4 regions of the Vreelandella sp. L-25 genome follow, and region 2 is predicted to be linked to each of the others. Evidence: predicted binding sites of a transcription regulator. Region 2 holds the regulator's gene; each other region holds the start of a gene.
What was found. The regulator sigma-54, encoded in region 2, starts transcription at its own class of promoters, with help from an activator protein. The targets are predictions, from matches to a motif close to TGGCACNNNNNTTGCTNT.
Positions count from the first base shown of each region.

Region 1: glnL (nitrogen regulation protein NR(II)) is a predicted target of sigma-54. The motif match lies at 2,648-2,665, and genes of this name have one in related genera.
Region 3: AC13CN_RS10280 (amino acid ABC transporter substrate-binding protein) is a predicted target of sigma-54. The motif match lies at 2,493-2,510, and genes of this name have one in related genera.
Region 4: AC13CN_RS10215 (P-II family nitrogen regulator) is a predicted target of sigma-54. The motif match lies at 1,587-1,604, and genes of this name have one in related genera.

Region 1 covers NZ_JBSXNH010000015.1:2,563-6,437, forward strand. Annotated here, with positions in the region: gene glnA (glutamate--ammonia ligase) at 470-1,876, shown strand; gene AC13CN_RS00580 (DUF4124 domain-containing protein) at 1,996-2,529, shown strand; gene glnL (nitrogen regulation protein NR(II)) at 2,736-3,794, shown strand; gene ntrC (nitrogen regulation protein NR(I)) at 3,791-3,875, shown strand, end outside.
Region 2 covers NZ_JBSXNH010000064.1:24,282-28,156, forward strand. Annotated here, with positions in the region: gene hpf (ribosome hibernation-promoting factor, HPF/YfiA family) at 1-288, opposite strand, end outside; gene AC13CN_RS08960 (RNA polymerase factor sigma-54) at 386-1,801, opposite strand; gene lptB (LPS export ABC transporter ATP-binding protein) at 1,907-2,665, opposite strand; gene lptA (lipopolysaccharide transport periplasmic protein LptA) at 2,677-3,180, opposite strand; gene lptC (LPS export ABC transporter periplasmic protein LptC) at 3,189-3,761, opposite strand; gene AC13CN_RS08980 (KdsC family phosphatase) at 3,761-3,875, opposite strand, start outside.
Region 3 covers NZ_JBSXNH010000066.1:160,344-164,218, forward strand. Annotated here, with positions in the region: gene AC13CN_RS10270 (amino acid ABC transporter permease) at 1-115, opposite strand, end outside; gene AC13CN_RS10275 (amino acid ABC transporter permease) at 137-1,327, opposite strand; gene AC13CN_RS10280 (amino acid ABC transporter substrate-binding protein) at 1,411-2,436, opposite strand; gene AC13CN_RS10285 (amino acid ABC transporter substrate-binding protein) at 2,662-3,687, opposite strand; gene speE (polyamine aminopropyltransferase) at 3,776-3,875, opposite strand, start outside.
Region 4 covers NZ_JBSXNH010000066.1:147,728-151,602, reverse strand. Annotated here, with positions in the region: gene AC13CN_RS10220 (ammonium transporter) at 1-1,081, opposite strand, end outside; gene AC13CN_RS10215 (P-II family nitrogen regulator) at 1,182-1,520, opposite strand; gene AC13CN_RS10210 (accessory factor UbiK family protein) at 1,870-2,211, shown strand; gene AC13CN_RS10205 (helix-turn-helix transcriptional regulator) at 2,468-3,403, shown strand; gene AC13CN_RS10200 (TonB-dependent siderophore receptor) at 3,541-3,875, shown strand, end outside.

The DNA of each region.
Region 1 (3,875 bases), on a different contig from region 2:
TGACGGTAGCTCGCTAGGCGCTGGGTTTTTTGAACCAACCTGGTGCACTGATACCTTTTTATGAGCTTTTATGGTGCGCCAATAAAAAATAAAGGCGCTTTTGTGCGCAACCAAAAGGCCTTTGCTACATGAAGAGGCATCTCTCCATAGGTTTTTGTATTTTAAAAACAAAGCATTATAAATTTTTGATGCCATAATGGTGCAGAGTTGGCATGCTCTGTGCTTGTACATTGTAGATGGTTTTGTCACCAGCTATTAGATCGTATGCAGAAGCCTCTCGGCATGCTACAACGATAGCCGGTCTGAAATGATCGCTGGGCGTTTTGTTGTCCATCGTCAGGCAAACGTTAAGCGAACAAAAAAGACAAACGCGCCACATGCAGCTGCGTGTTGAACGGTTTGTTGAATAACACTTTTATCGATAGCTTACAGTTACAAGCTTTAAGCCACGCTCATACCGGAGGACACTATGTCAGCCAAGACTCTCGCGCTAATCGAAGAACATGATGTTAAGTGGGTAGACCTGCGTTTCACCGACACGCGCGGTAAAGAGCAGCACGTCACCGTACCGGCACGCGACGTGAATGAAGAGTTTTTTGAAAACGGCCAAATGTTTGACGGCTCTTCTATTGAAGGCTGGAAAGGCATTAATGAATCCGACATGATCCTGCGTCCGGAAGACGGCACCGGCTTCCTGGACCCCTTCACCGAAGACGCTACCCTGATCCTGCGTTGCGACATCATCGAGCCTGCTACCATGCAGGGCTATGATCGCGACCCGCGCTCTATCGCTAAGCGTGCAGAAGCTTACCTGCAGTCTACCGGTCTGGGCGACACCGCCTTCTTCGGCCCAGAGCCGGAATTCTTCATCTTTGACGAAGTGCACTGGAAGTCCGATATCCAGGGCTCTATGTACAAAATCACGTCTGATGAAGGCGCTTGGGCAACTGACAACAAAGTAGAAGGCGGCAACCTGGGTCACCGTCCGCGCGTGAAAGGCGGCTACTTCCCGGTTCCTCCGGTCGATAGCTTCCACGATATCCGTGGCGCGATGTGTAACACCCTGGAAGCGATTGGCCAGACCGTGGAAGTTCACCACCACGAAGTTGCCAACGCGGGTCAGAACGAAATCGGCGTTAAATTCAACACGCTGGTGAAGAAAGCTGACGAAGTTCAGGAAATGAAGTACGTGATCCACAACGTGGCGCACGCTTACGGCAAAACCGCTACCTTCATGCCGAAACCGCTGGTAGGCGACAACGGTTCTGGTATGCACGTACACCAGTCGTTCTGGAAAGATGGTCAGAACCAGTTTGCTGGCGACGAGTACGCGGGCCTGTCTGAAATGGCGCTGTACTACATCGGCGGTATCATCAAGCACGCTCGTGCCCTGAACGCCTTCACCAACGCTTCTACCAACTCGTACAAGCGTCTGGTTCCGGGCTTCGAAGCACCGGTCATGCTGGCCTACAGTGCCCGTAACCGTTCTGCTTCTATCCGTATTCCTTACACCGCTAGCCCGAAAGGCAAGCGTGTAGAGACTCGCTTCCCTGATCCGACTGCTAACCCCTACCTGGCGTTTGCAGCGATGCTGATGGCGGGTATCGACGGTATCAAGAACAAGATCCACCCTGGCGATGCCATGGACAAGAACCTGTACGACCTGCCGCCGGAAGAAGGCAAGTCCGTACCGACCGTTGCCAACAGCCTGGACCAAGCACTGGAAGCACTCGATGCTGACCGTGCGTTCCTGACCGAAGGCGGCGTATTTACTGATGAAATGATCGATGCTTACATCGAGCTGAAGATGGAAGAAGTGGAGCGCATTCGCATGACCACTCACCCGATCGAGTTCGACATGTACTACTCTTGCTAAGAACGGTTGCTAAACACCGTTTTAACAAGAGTGCTAACATCACCCTTGCGGTGTGATTAGCCTGAAAAACCCCGCCTCGGCGGGGTTCTTTGTTGGAGCAACATAAGGGTGAGAAAGTAATGATCAGTAGATGGCGTTTGCGTCAAAAAAGTGGTTTGTCCACAGGGGCTGCGCTACTGCTGGGCTTGTGGGTAAGCGCTGCGCAGGCTCAAACGGTGTATCGTGTGGTGGATGCGCAGGGCAACGTGACGTTTACTGACAACCCAGAGCGTGGTGGTAAAGCGATCACGCTGGCCCCGCTGCAGAGCGTGCCTACCGCTGCTCGGCCTGCTTCTCTGTCTCCCCGCGCCAAGGGGAATCCTGGCCAACCGTTTATGCCCTATGACCGCTTTGCGATTGCTAACCCAGCGGCGGGGGCCTCGTTGCGAAATAATATGACGCCGGTTGAAGTGGCGGTTTCGCCGCCGCTACGCGACGACCACCAAATTCAACTGCTCGTGAATGGCGAACTAAGCCAATCTGCCCTGCATAGCGATGCGTTCTGGCTGGCGGGCTTGCCAGCGGGCCAACACCAGCTGCAGGCCGAACTGTTGGATAGCCAAGGGCGTATTCAACACCGCACCGATCCGGTGACTATTTTTATTGCTGAATAGTGCAATGCACTACAATGGTGCATAGGAGTATCTGAATTTGTTCGGCAGTGCGCTATAACGGCTCGCTGTGCCCACACCGGCTGCCCATCAGCCGTGCATGCCGCCGTTTGTGCTTAATTGGCGCGCTTTTTGCAGTTCCTCTCTCAACGATCCCATCACGCTATTGTTCATCACACTATTATTAGAGCGACGTTTCAGGACACGCCATGTATCAGCGCTTATTAGAACATCTCACCACCGCAGTGCTACTGCTCGACGGTGAACTCCGTGTCCGCTGGATGAACCCAGCGGCGGAAGCGCTGCTAGCGGTGAGCTTTAGCCGTGTGCAGGGTATTAGTCTAGATACCTTGCTAGGCGGTGGGGAAAGTATTGATGAGGTATTGGCCAAAGCGCGGGATGCCTTTCACCCCTATACCCAGCGGGAAGCGCGTATCACGCCGCTCAATAGTGAGCCACTCACGGTGGACTATACGGTAACGCCCCTCTCAGCCGATGAGCTGCTGCTGGAAGTCGAGCCGCGAGACCGCTTGATGCAGATTTCCCGCGAAGAGGCGCTCACCACCCGCCAAGAGACCATTAAGGTGCTGGCGCGGGGCTTGGCCCACGAGGTGAAAAACCCATTAGGCGGCATTCGCGGTGCGGCGCAACTGCTGGAGCGTGATTTAGACGACCCGGCGCTGCGGGAATTTACCCATATCATCGTCGAAGAAGTAGACCGCTTACGAGATTTGGTTGATTCCATGCTGGGCCCGAACCGCATCATTAAGCATGAGCCGGTCAATATCCATAAAGTGCTGGAGCGAGTGCGAGCGCTGCTGATTGCCGAGCATCCCCATGTCACCGTCAACCGCGATTACGACCCCAGCCTGCCGGATCTTTCCGGTGATGAGTCGCAAATGATTCAGGCGGTATTGAACGTGGCGCGTAACGCGGTGCAGGCCATGAGCGATGCAGAGACCCCCTCACCGGAGCTGATTCTGCGCACCCGTGCCCGGCGCCAGTTCACTTTAGGCGCCGAGCGGCACCGGCTAGTGAGCGAAGTCGGCGTGATTGATAACGGCCCTGGCATTCCTGAAAGCCTACGCGAAACCCTCTTTTACCCGATGGTGTCTGGCCGCGCGGAAGGCAGCGGTTTGGGGCTATCCATTGCTCAGTCAATTTTGTATCAACATCAGGGATTGATCGAATGCGACTCACGACCTGGACATACCGAATTTCGTTTACTGATTCCATTAGTTATTAATTGCACCGGAGAAGCGTCATGACTGAGGCGACACGTACCGATGTTGCACGGGTGGTTATTGTCGATGATGACCGCGCTATCCGTTGGGTGCTGGAGCGCGCAC
Region 2 (3,875 bases):
GGCGCGAGCTTGTGCTTTTTCCTTATGTTTAACGAGTTGACGATCGATTTTGTCTGCTAGCGCATCAATAGCGGCATACATGTCGTTATCAAGCGCTTCGGCGTGAAGGTCTGCACCGGCAGCGTGCAGTGTGCAGGCTGCTTGCTGGCGCTCCTTCTCAACAGATAAGGTCACTTGCACCGTGGTAATGTTGTCGTAGTGGCGTTCAACGCGCTCTAGCTTTTCGTTAACGTAGTCGCGCAAGGCGTCAGTCAGTTCAACGTGATGACCAGTGATGTTTACTTGCATTGACGTGCTCCTTATCCATCGGACTGTACTTCGATTGTAACCCTTTTTACGCTATTGCAAAGCCCTTGCGTTGAGTTTGTTCATACGTACCGCTTAACTAGCGTAAACGGCGGCGCTCACTTGACGAGGGAATGCCCATTGACTCCCGATATTTTGCGACAGTACGCCGTGCAACGCTAATGCCCCCCTCTTCAAGCAGAGTCACCAAGCGGCTATCGGAGAGCGGTTTTCCTGAGGGCTCATCCTGAATCAGCTTTTTGATGCGGGCGCGAATGGCTGTGCTGGAGTGGCTGTCGCCGCCGTCTTGGCCGCTTACCTGGCTTGAGAAGAAGTACTTAAGCTCGAAAACGCCCCGTGGCGTGTGAATAAATTTCTGCGTGGTCACACGAGATATGGTGGATTCGTGCATCTCTACCGCTTCAGCAATATCCGCTAAAATCAGCGGTTTCATTGCTTCTTCGCCATGCTCCAGAAAGCCAATTTGGCGTGCAATAATTTCACGCCCAACTCGTAGCAGCGTGTCATTGCGACTCGATAAGCTTTTGATCAGCCAGCGGGCTTCTTGGAGGTGCTCTTTGAGGAACTGGTTGTCTTGGCTTTTGTCTGCGCGTTTGATCAAGCTGGCGTAGTCGGGCTGTATACGCAAGCGTGGTAGTGCTTCTGGATTGAGCTCTAAATGCCAACCTTCATTGTCGTGCCGAACGACTAGGTCGGGGGTGATGTAGCTGTCGTCGGTAACGCCATAGGTGCTCCCAGGGCGTGGGTCAAGGCTGCGAATTAAACGGATGACATCGTCAAGCTGCTCGTCATCAAGGCTTAAACGGCGCTTGAGAAGCCGCATATCGTCTTTGCCTAATGCTTCCAAAAACTGGCGAACCAGCCGTTTGGCGGGCATTAGCAGAGGGGTGTCCTCAGGTAGTGAGGCGAGTTGCAGCATCAGGCATTCACGCAGGTCTCGGGCAAAGACGCCGGTGGGCTCAAATTGCTGCAAGCGCAGCAGGGTATTTTCCACTTCCCGCTGGCTTAAGCTGTCATGGCCTTGGGCTTTTAATCCTTCCCGAATGTCATTAAGCGGCTGGGTGAGATAGCCGTTGGCATCCAGCGCATCAATCAGGCTTTCCGCGATGGCGTATTCTCGCGGGCTAAAGTCTGTCATGGCCAGTTGCCATAGCAGGTGGCCATGTAGGCTTTGTCCAGCGGCTTGGCGCTCGAAGTCGGGGCCTTCACTGCTGCCACCCAGGCTGCCTATGTCTTGATAGGTATCTGACCAGTCACTGTCGACGGAGAGTTCGTTGGGGATGCTCTCGGACCACTCAGCCTCTTGAGGCTCACTGACAGCCTGCTCGCCAAACTCATCTTCTTGCTCAAGCATGGGATTGGCATCTAGCGCTTGCTGAATTTCTTGACGAAGGTCCAGCGTCGATAGCTGAAGCAGGGCGATAGCCTGCTGCAGCTGAGGTGTCATGGTCAGCTGTGTGCCGATACGCAATTGGAGAGAAGCTTTCATGACCATCTGAGAACCACTCGTTAATCAGAAAGCTCCACCCTAGAGCGAGTTATGGCTTGGTGCAAGTGCAATAAGCATGCCACTAAAAGAAATGCTTCTGCAGGTCACTGTTTAAAGGCGGAAATCAGCGCCTAAATAGACATCTCGAACCTTCTGGTTGTTGAGGATTTCCTGGGCGTTTCCACTGGCAATGATGTGACCGTCGCCAACAATGTAGGCAATATCACAAATATCCAGCGTTTCACGAACGTTATGGTCGGTGATCAATACGCCAATGTGGCGTTTCTTTAACGCTCGAATGATAGCTTTAATTTCCCCAACGGAAATCGGGTCAACCCCGGCAAAAGGTTCATCCAGCAGGATAAAGGCCGGTTCGGTGGCCAATGAGCGGGCGATTTCAACACGGCGGCGTTCGCCCCCAGAAAGACTCATGCCTAAGTTGTCGCGTATATGAGTGATGTGAAAATCTTCAAGTAGTAACTCAAGTTGTGCTTCCCGGGCGCTTCGATCAAGCTCTTTGCGTGTCTCTAAAATGGCCATAATGTTGTCAGCCACGGAGAGCTTGCGGAAGATGGAAGCTTCCTGGGGTAGATAACCAATCCCTGCCATGGCGCGTTCATGCATAGGAGCATGAGTGAGGTCAAGGTCGTCAATGCCTACTTTGCCCGCATCCAATTTGACCAACCCCACAATCATATAAAACGAGGTGGTTTTACCTGCACCATTAGGGCCAAGTAGCCCAACCACGCTACCTTGAGTGATTTCCAGATTAATATCTTTAACCACACGGCGGCGCTTATAGCTCTTCGCTAAATGATGGGCGTAGAGCGTTTTTACTGGTGTGGGGGCTGGGGATGTTGATGCTGCCACGTGGCCACTTCCTATTGTTCGGGCTGAAGGGTCATACGAATACGCTGATTTTCACTGCCGCTAACGTCAGAGCGTGCTTGTACTACTTCTTGATCGATAAAGTACTCTAAACGTCCACCTTGGAAGTGATCTCCTTGCTGGGTCAGCTCAGCTTGGTCAATCAGCTCAACCCGGCGTTCGGAAACGTGATAAATAATCCGACGCGCCCAGCCTTCTATAGGGGTTTCTTGGTCTTCAATTTGGTTACGCAAGTAAGCACGCTCGCCCGTAGCGATGGCGCGAGACAACTCGCCAGCATTGTTACGCTGAATTTCGACACGCTCTCCGCGTAGCTGCATATTGCCTTGGCGAATGTCAACGTTACCGGTGTACACGGCTGTCCCTGCTCGTTGGTCAAGGTCTAACCGGTCGGCCTCCACATGAATAGGCGCTTGGTTTTGTGCCGCTACAGGCAGTGCAATTGTGACAAGCGGCACGGCTAGGGCAAGAAGTGCAGTGCGGATTAGAGCATTCATCGCGACTCCTAAGGGGAACGGGTGGCCGGCGGATGAACGCCGCGCACGTTGTTGGTTAAACGGACTTGGCTGTCATCCAGCCATACATCCATTCGGGAGGCTTCCATACGCTGAGGGGGCTGCTGCAACACTACGTGGGTGTCGCTCCAGGCATGCCGGGTGGTCCCGTCGTAGTTTAATAGTTCGCTATCAAGCTGCCACCCCTCTTCAGGCGCTAGTAGCCGCGCGGAGCCTGCCAATGTTAATGCTTGGGTTTCAGTATTGAGGGTGCCAGTGTTCGCCGTGGCGAGCCACTCACGTTGTTCGCTATCAAACAGCGTGGCACGGGGTGACAACACGTCAGTCATTGCCGTTTGCGGAGTATGCACCAGCCGTGGGGTTACCAGAGATTGCTGAATAGTGCCTGTTTCGCCAAATAGGGTAATTTCGGCATTCTCTAATACGTGCCCAGGTTCCTGGGCACGAGCTTCAGAGTCAATCTCAGTCTCCTGGGGGCCGCGAGGGTCTAGCCAAACCAGCACGCCGCCTAGGGCGATGACCATTGCCGTGATCCAGACCCGTTTTCTTACCCTAAAGCGCATTATGGCTGTCCGTGCAGATACGTATCGAGTACGGCATCCCAGTGCCCTTGGGACGTTAGGAGCGTATCGCAAATTTCACGCACAGCCCCGTGTCCGCCAAGGCGTTCAGTGATC
Region 3 (3,875 bases), on a different contig from region 2:
GAGTAAAGATCGTGTTGATCGGGCCGTTGAACAGGTTGCTGCGTAGCCATGCCACAGGGCCCACGGAACTGCTGGGCGCCGGCTTTGGCTCGATCATCGTTCGGTTGTGAATCATGGGAATGCCCTCGCCAACGGCCTAGCGTTCAACCAGCGCCACACGGGCGTTGAACCAGTTCATGAACATGGATACCAGCAGGCTGATCGTCAGGTAGACCGCCATGGTCATGGCAATGACCTCGATGGCTTGGCCTGTCTGGTTCAGCGTGGTCCCTGCAAACACCGATACGAGGTCCGGATAGCCAATGGCCGTAGCCAGCGACGAGTTTTTGATCAAATTCAGGTATTGGCTGGTGAGCGGGGGGATGATGACCCGCAATGCCTGAGGAATGATGACGAGGCGCAGCACCAGGTTGCGCGGCAGACTCAGTGCCTGCGCCGCTTCGGTTTGGCCATGTGAAATGGCCTGAATACCGGAGCGCACGATCTCGGCAATGAACGACGCCGTGTAGATCGAGAGTGCGAACCACAGCGCCAGAAACTCAGGAATCACCGTGATGCCGCCGCGGAAGTTGAAGCCACGCAGCTCGGGCATTTCCCAAGTAATGGGTACGCCAGTGGCCAACATGACCAACAGGGGCAGCCCAAAGATCAGTGCAAAGGAGATCCAGTAAGCGGGAATTCGCTGCCCCGTGGCTTCCTGACGGCGTTTTGCCCATATCACCAGCGCAATACTGGCCGCGATGGCGATCACAAAGGTGACAGGAATCAGCCCGAAGCCCGATTCGAACAGCGGCTCAGGTAGATAAAGCCCGCGTACATTAAGAAACACGGCTTCGCCAAACGCCAGGCTTTCCCTCGCGCTGGGGAGCGCCCGCAGCACGGCAAAGTACCAAAAGAAGATCTGCAGCAGCAGCGGGATATTACGAAACGTTTCGATATACGCCGCCGCCAGTTTGGCGATCAGCCAGTTGGGCGATAAACGGGCGATACCGACAATGAAGCCAATGATGGTGGCGGCAATCACGCCTAGCCCGCCCACCAACAGCGTATTCAGTAGGCCAACGAAAAAGGTGCGGCCATAGGTGCTTTGGGAAGAGTAGTCGATCAGACTCTGAACGATCCCAAAACCGGCGGTATTACTCAGGAAGCCAAAACCTGTGGTGATACCCCGTGAGGAGAGGTTGTCTTGCACGTTGCCGACGATATAGAACAAAAAGGCGATAACAGCGGCGATGAGCAGACATTGGAAGATGAGCGCACGTTTGGCGCGGTCTCGCCAGAACGGTGGCTTTTGGCCAACGGGGCGAGCGTTAGGTCTTACGGACATGGGTGGCGTCTCCGCGATACGGAAGGTCAATCAAATGGCCCGCCATGACCAAAAAGGTGGCGGGCCGGGGTCAAGCGAGACGCTTAGCGAATCGGCGGTGCGTACTGGAAGCCGCCTTGGTTCCACAGGGCATTGACACCGCGTTCGATTTCCAGCGGTGAACCCATACCTACGTTGCGCTCGAAGCTTTCACCGTAGTTACCCACTTGGCTCAGGATGTTATAGGCCCAGTCGGCGTCAAGACCCATGCCTTCACCATAGTTGCCGTCCTGGCCGAGTAGACGCGCTACGTCCGGGTTATCGGAGCTGAGCATCTCTTCAGCGTTTTCGCTGGTGACGCCGTACTCTTCACCGTTGATCATAGCGAACAGCGACCACTTCACGATGTTGAACCACAGATCGTCACCCTGACGCACGACCGGACCCAGCGGCTCTTTCGAGATGACATCCGGCAGAATCATGGCGCCCGCCGGGTCGTCGAGCTGAATGCGCAGGGCCGCCAGCTGAGAAGTGTCAGACGTCAGAACGTCACAGCGGCCAGCCTGGAAGCCACCTACGGTTTGCTCGGAGGTATCGAAAACGATGGGGTCGAACTCCATGCCGTTGGCACGGAAGTAATCAGCCAGGTTCAGCTCGGTAGTGGTGCCTGATTGAATACAAATCGCCGCGCCATCCAGCTCGGCCGCGCTGGTGATACCCAGGTCGCGAGAGACCATGAAGCCCTGGCCGTCGTAGAAGTTAACGCCGGTGAAGTTCAGACCCAGCGTGGTGTCACGGGTGGTGGTCCAGGTGGTGTTACGAGAAAGGACATCCACTTCGCCGGACTGAAGGGCAGTGAAGCGCTCAACGGCGTTCAGGGAAATGTAGTTAACGGCGTCCGCATCGCCCAGTACGGCGGCAGCCACGGCACGACATACGTCAACGTCCAGGCCCTGCCATTCGCCGCTATCGTCCGGCGCGGAAAAACCTGGCAAGCCATCACTAACGCCACACTGTACGGCACCGCGAGAGCGCGTTTCTTCTAATGTGTTCGCTTGCGCGGTAGCGATACCGGCCAGCGTAATTGCACCCGCAGAGGCAAGCAGTACCAGGTGTTTCTTATTAATCATGTTTGTTCCCCTTCCTCGATTTAATGTCATTATGCATGGTGATGCATCATTAAAAGCTAGCAAGGAAGGTGCCAAGAAAGATATGTCGGCAAATTCAGCGCTTTTCAACGTAAAATCAGCGGATTTGACGAAGGTAGTGGTGCAAAAAAGTAGGCCAGCAGCTACGCCATGCGCTTTTTTGGTGCGCAGCCGCTGGCGGAGGTCGGTGGCTAGTCGCTTAGCGTGTTAGCGAATGGGCGGCGCGTACTGAATGCCGCCATCTTTCCAAAGCGCGTTTAAGCCTCGTGCAATCTTAAAATCAGAGCCTGTGCCCACGTTGCGATCATAAATATCCGCGTAGTTACCTACCTGTTTGACGATTTGGTAGGCCCAGTCCGGCTGTAGGCCCATGGCTTCGCCAAAATCACCATCTTGGCCGAGCAAACGCATCACATCTGGGTTGTCTGAGCTTAGCTGCTCATCCACGTTGGCTTGACTGACGCCCAGCTCTTCGGCATTCAGCATGGCAAATAGCGACCACTTCACGATGTTGAACCACTGGTCATCCCCTTGGCGCACGGCGGGGCCCAGCGGCTCTTTGGAGATGATCTCCGGCAGCACCACGGCCATATTGGGGTCGGCCAGTTGAATGCGCTGGGCGTAGAGCTGCGAGGCATCCGAGCTCAATACGTCGCAGCGGCCTGCTTCGAAGCCCGCAATCGACTGTTCAGGTGAATCAAACACCACCGCATCATAGGTCATGTTGTTAATGCGGAAGTAGTCGGAAAGGTTGAGTTCGCTGGTGGTGCCTGACTGAGTGCAAACAGCCGCCCCATCCAGTTCTTTTGCGCTCTGTACGCCGAGGTCGCTGGCCACCATAAACGCCTGGCCGTCGTAGTAGCTGACGCCAGTGAAGTTCATCCCGAGGGTGGTGTCGCGGCTGGAGGTCCAGGTGGTGGTGCGGGAGAGCACGTCCACCTCGCCAGACTGCAGTGCGGCAAAACGCTCCACCGAGTCTAACGGTACGAAATTGACTTTGCTGGCATCACCTAGCGCGGCAGCGGCAATGGCGCGGCACACATCGGTGTCCAGGCCGCGATATTGGTCGTTATCGTCCAGCGATGAGAAGCCGGGCTGGGCGGCGTTAACGCCGCAGCGCACGCTGTCGCGCTCTTGAATGGCCTCAAGGGTATCGGCCATGGCCGTGGCAGGTACCCAGAGGGTCGGGGCTAATAGAGTGATTCCCAATCCTAACCAACGCGTTGTAGTCATTTATTATTCCTTAACGTCGAGCGCAGCAACTCCTGCGCATAAAAAAGGCCGGGCAGAGCCCGGCCTGATACATAGCGGAACCGCGAAGTTATGCGAACGCTTTACGCATAAAGGGCGGCAGCGCCAGGGCACCACGGTGGGCATCTACTGTGTAGTACTGTAGCGGCATTTCGTGGCTGGCGGCAGCC
Region 4 (3,875 bases), on a different contig from region 2:
TCAACTGTGCACCGAAAGAAGCATCGCCATTATTCAGCGGTACTGCCAACACACCCCAGATACCGACCACACCGTGAACGGAGATCGCACCAACCGGATCGTCCAGCTTCAGTTTGTCCAACGTTACGATAGCCGCGACAACAATCAGGCCACCTACTGCGCCAATAATGGCAGCACCCAGCGCTGAAGGAGAAAGCGGGTCGGCGGTAACCGCCACCAGGCCAGCCAGCGCGCCGTTCAGCGCCATGGTGAGGTCCGCCTTGCGGAACCACAGCTTGGCTAGAATAAGCGCGGCGATGACACCACCAGCAGCCGCTGCGTTGGTGTTCACGAACACTTGCGCAACGTTGTTAGCTGAACCGATATCGGACATTTTCAGCTCAGAGCCACCGTTGAAGCCGAACCAGCCCATCCACAGGATGAAGGTACCCAGCGTTGCCAGCGGCATATTGGCACCGGGAATGGCGTGGATAGAGCCATCTTTACCGTACTTGCCTTTACGCGGGCCAAGTACCAGCACACCGGCAAGCGCTGCAGCCGCACCGGCCATGTGCACAATGCCGGAACCCGCGTAGTCAGAGTAGCCCACTTCAGACAACCAGCCGCCGCCCCACGTCCAGTAGCCAGACACCGGGTAGATGAACGCAGTCATCACCACGGCAAAGGCTAGGAACGCCCACAGCTTCATACGCTCAGCAACCGCACCCGAGACAATCGACATCGCGGTGGCCACAAACACGACCTGGAAGAAGAAGTCCGAACGCATGGAGTAGTAAGGCGCATCATCACCACCGGCCAGCACCGCATCGACGCTGTTCTCGGTACCGATCAGGAACCCAAGGCTAGGCAGGAAACCGCCTTCGCCGCTGGAGTACATGATGTAGTAGCCCACCAGCAGGTACATGGTGCAGGCAATGGCAAACAGCGCAATGTTCTTGGTCAGAATTTCAGCGGTGTTCTTGGAACGTACCATACCGGCCTCGAGCATCGAGAAGCCGGCGGCCATCCACATGACCAGTACGCCGCAAATCAGGAAGTAAAACGTATCGAGCGCATAGCTCAAATCAGCTAACTCATTCATGAGGTGTTCCCCGTTTGTACTAAGAAGAGGTACTTGGAAAAGGTACTTAGAAGAGATACTTGGCGACGTTAAAACGTCATCAGCAACTCAAAGTCGGCCCTTAAACGGCGTCAGCACCGCGCTCACCGGTACGAATACGGATCACATCTTCCAACGGTGTGACGAACACTTTGCCGTCGCCGATTTTGCCGCTATTCGCTGCATTGCAGATGGCATCCAGCACGCTCTCCAGGCGCGCATCGTCGACGGCGACTTCCACTTTCACCTTGGGCAGAAAGTCGACCACATACTCCGCACCACGGTAGAGTTCGGTATGCCCCTTTTGGCGACCAAAGCCTTTCACTTCAGTAACCGTAATCCCTTGAACGCCGTTGTCGGCGAGTGCTTCACGAACGTCGTCAAGCTTGAATGGCTTGATGATAGCGGTGATGAGTTTCATCCCGGATCTCCCCTGCTGGCTCGGTGGATAGCGGCATGGCCGCCCGAATTTAGTGCTTACCCTACTAATGCTCATACCGTGCCACTCACTTTTTTATTATTTAAATTCAAAAACTTAAATTATTAACATAAGCAAGTGGCGGTAACTAAGCACCACTACCTACTACGTGCCGGACTTGCCCTGCACCATAAAAGAACATTGAAAAAAGCTAGTCGCTCCATTTCGATGCATTTGTACACGTACGCCCACCGCGCTTAATTAACAAACGGTACATGCGAATCGTCGGCGGGTTGCGTATCCTTACTCACAAGCAGTTCACATTTATGCGTGATCGTTTAAGGAGAGAGCCATGGCGCCCCAAGACCGCATTAGCCGCTTAGCCCAGCAGATCGGCGACCGCTTACAGAATGCGTCGCAAGCCCCGGAAGATATTCAGAAAGGTGTCCAGCAGGTGGTACGCGGCGCGTTTGACCGCCTGGAGCTGGTATCGCGGGAAGACTTTGATATTTTGATGGATGTGCTGCAGCGCACCCGCTCGCGGGTAGAAGCTCTAGAGCGCCAAGTGGCCAGCCTGGAAGCGGCGATAGAAGCATCTAACACCCCCGCCGCCACGCCTGTAGAAGCTGAAGTACCGCCCGCCCCTGTGCAACCTTCCAGCACAACTAAGCCAACCGCTGACGGCGCTGAGTAAGTACGCCGTTTTGCACGGCATGGGGCAGGTTCGGCTGCCCCACTTCTTGCCCCTCTCTCTCTCTCATACTATCTCTACACTCTCTCCCGTCCTCTCCCCTGTGCTTAATTCAACACCCCATGCCAGTGAACAAGAATCACTATCATTGACAACCCTAGTGATAGTGCTATCGTGCGCTTATCCGCAGCCTCCCGCGTGCCGTTAAGCACCAATACGGCGCAGGCACTACGCTCCACCCACGATAGCAACTGCCCCGATGCCTCAGCAGGAACGCTTAGCAACGCCTAAAATCACCCCCTTTTCGTTGGCCCAGCTTGGCCAGCGCTTCGGCATTCACTACCGCATTGAAGGCCCGACTTCTCCGCGCCAGCCGGTCGCCACTGGTCATGTTCATGACGTTAGCCTGCACCACGGGATTCACTTAACGCTTTCTGATTTGCAGGTAGAACGTGGCTATACCTCCACGTCTTACCAAAGCGTGCCATGGTTCTTGAGCGTTATCTTGGAAGGCACTATTCATCTCCAAATGGGCAAGCAGCAGATACAGCTCTCTGCAGGAGATGGCGTATGCAGCCACTTTGATACCCGGCACCCACTCACGGTGCATCAACCTGTTCAGGCACGCCTTCGTACTGTGAATATTGCGGTTCTGACCACTGCACCCTTAGGCCTACCCACCCCGCCTGATGCTTCATGTTTGCATTGCTGGAAGCTACCCGAGGCCCTCTGCGAAACGCTTTGCACCATTAGTGAGCAACCGCCCTCGCTCTGGCGACAGGCGCTCGTTTGGCAGGGGTTAGCACTGCAACTGATTGGATTAGGTTTGCCCGAATGTCAGACAGCGCTACCCGAGCACAAACGCCTTTCTACCCGTGATCGTCATTGCCTCACGTCACTGCACGCGCGCATCACTCAGCATCCCGCCGAGCCTTATAGCCTCACCGCATTAGCCAAAGAAGCCGCTATGAGCCCCAGCAGCCTGCGCCAGAAGTTTCGTGCCTGCTACGGCTGCACGCTGTTCGACTATATTCGCCAAGTGCGCCTGGAGCAGGCGCACGCATCGTTGCGCCAAGGCCACAGCGTTCAACACACGGCCCACCGCTGCGGTTACCGCCATGCCAGCAATTTTTCGAGCGCCTTTAAGCGCCACTTCGGTGTTTCCCCTCACGAGCTTCAACGAGACAAGCCATAAGCCATCGTTCCCTTGATGCGATCACTTATGACAGCGCGCATAGCTGGCTTGGCACAACGCATACCTTTACGATGCCATAAAAAGTAATAATTCTCATTGCTTAATAACACTGATTCCACCTCCTCCCAGGATCACTTATGGCCTCCACCCATCGTCTGTTTTTACTGGCTCCCTTGAGCAGTGCGCTACTCATCGCGCTGGCAACGCCTGCTGCGGCACAGCCAAGCACTGCTTTAGCCACCGTCACTGTGACTGCCCAACAGGCGGCGACCAAAGTTGCTACGCCCTTTATCGAAACCCCGCAGAGCGTCTCAACCATCACCGACACGCAGATGACACAGCGCGGTGTCACCACGGTGCAACGCGCCACCGACTACACTCCCGGCGTGTACAGCAACCAAGTAGGGGCTTCTAACCGTTTTGATTACCTAGTGTTAAGAGGCTTCTCCGACGGCAGCTTGAGCAACACCTT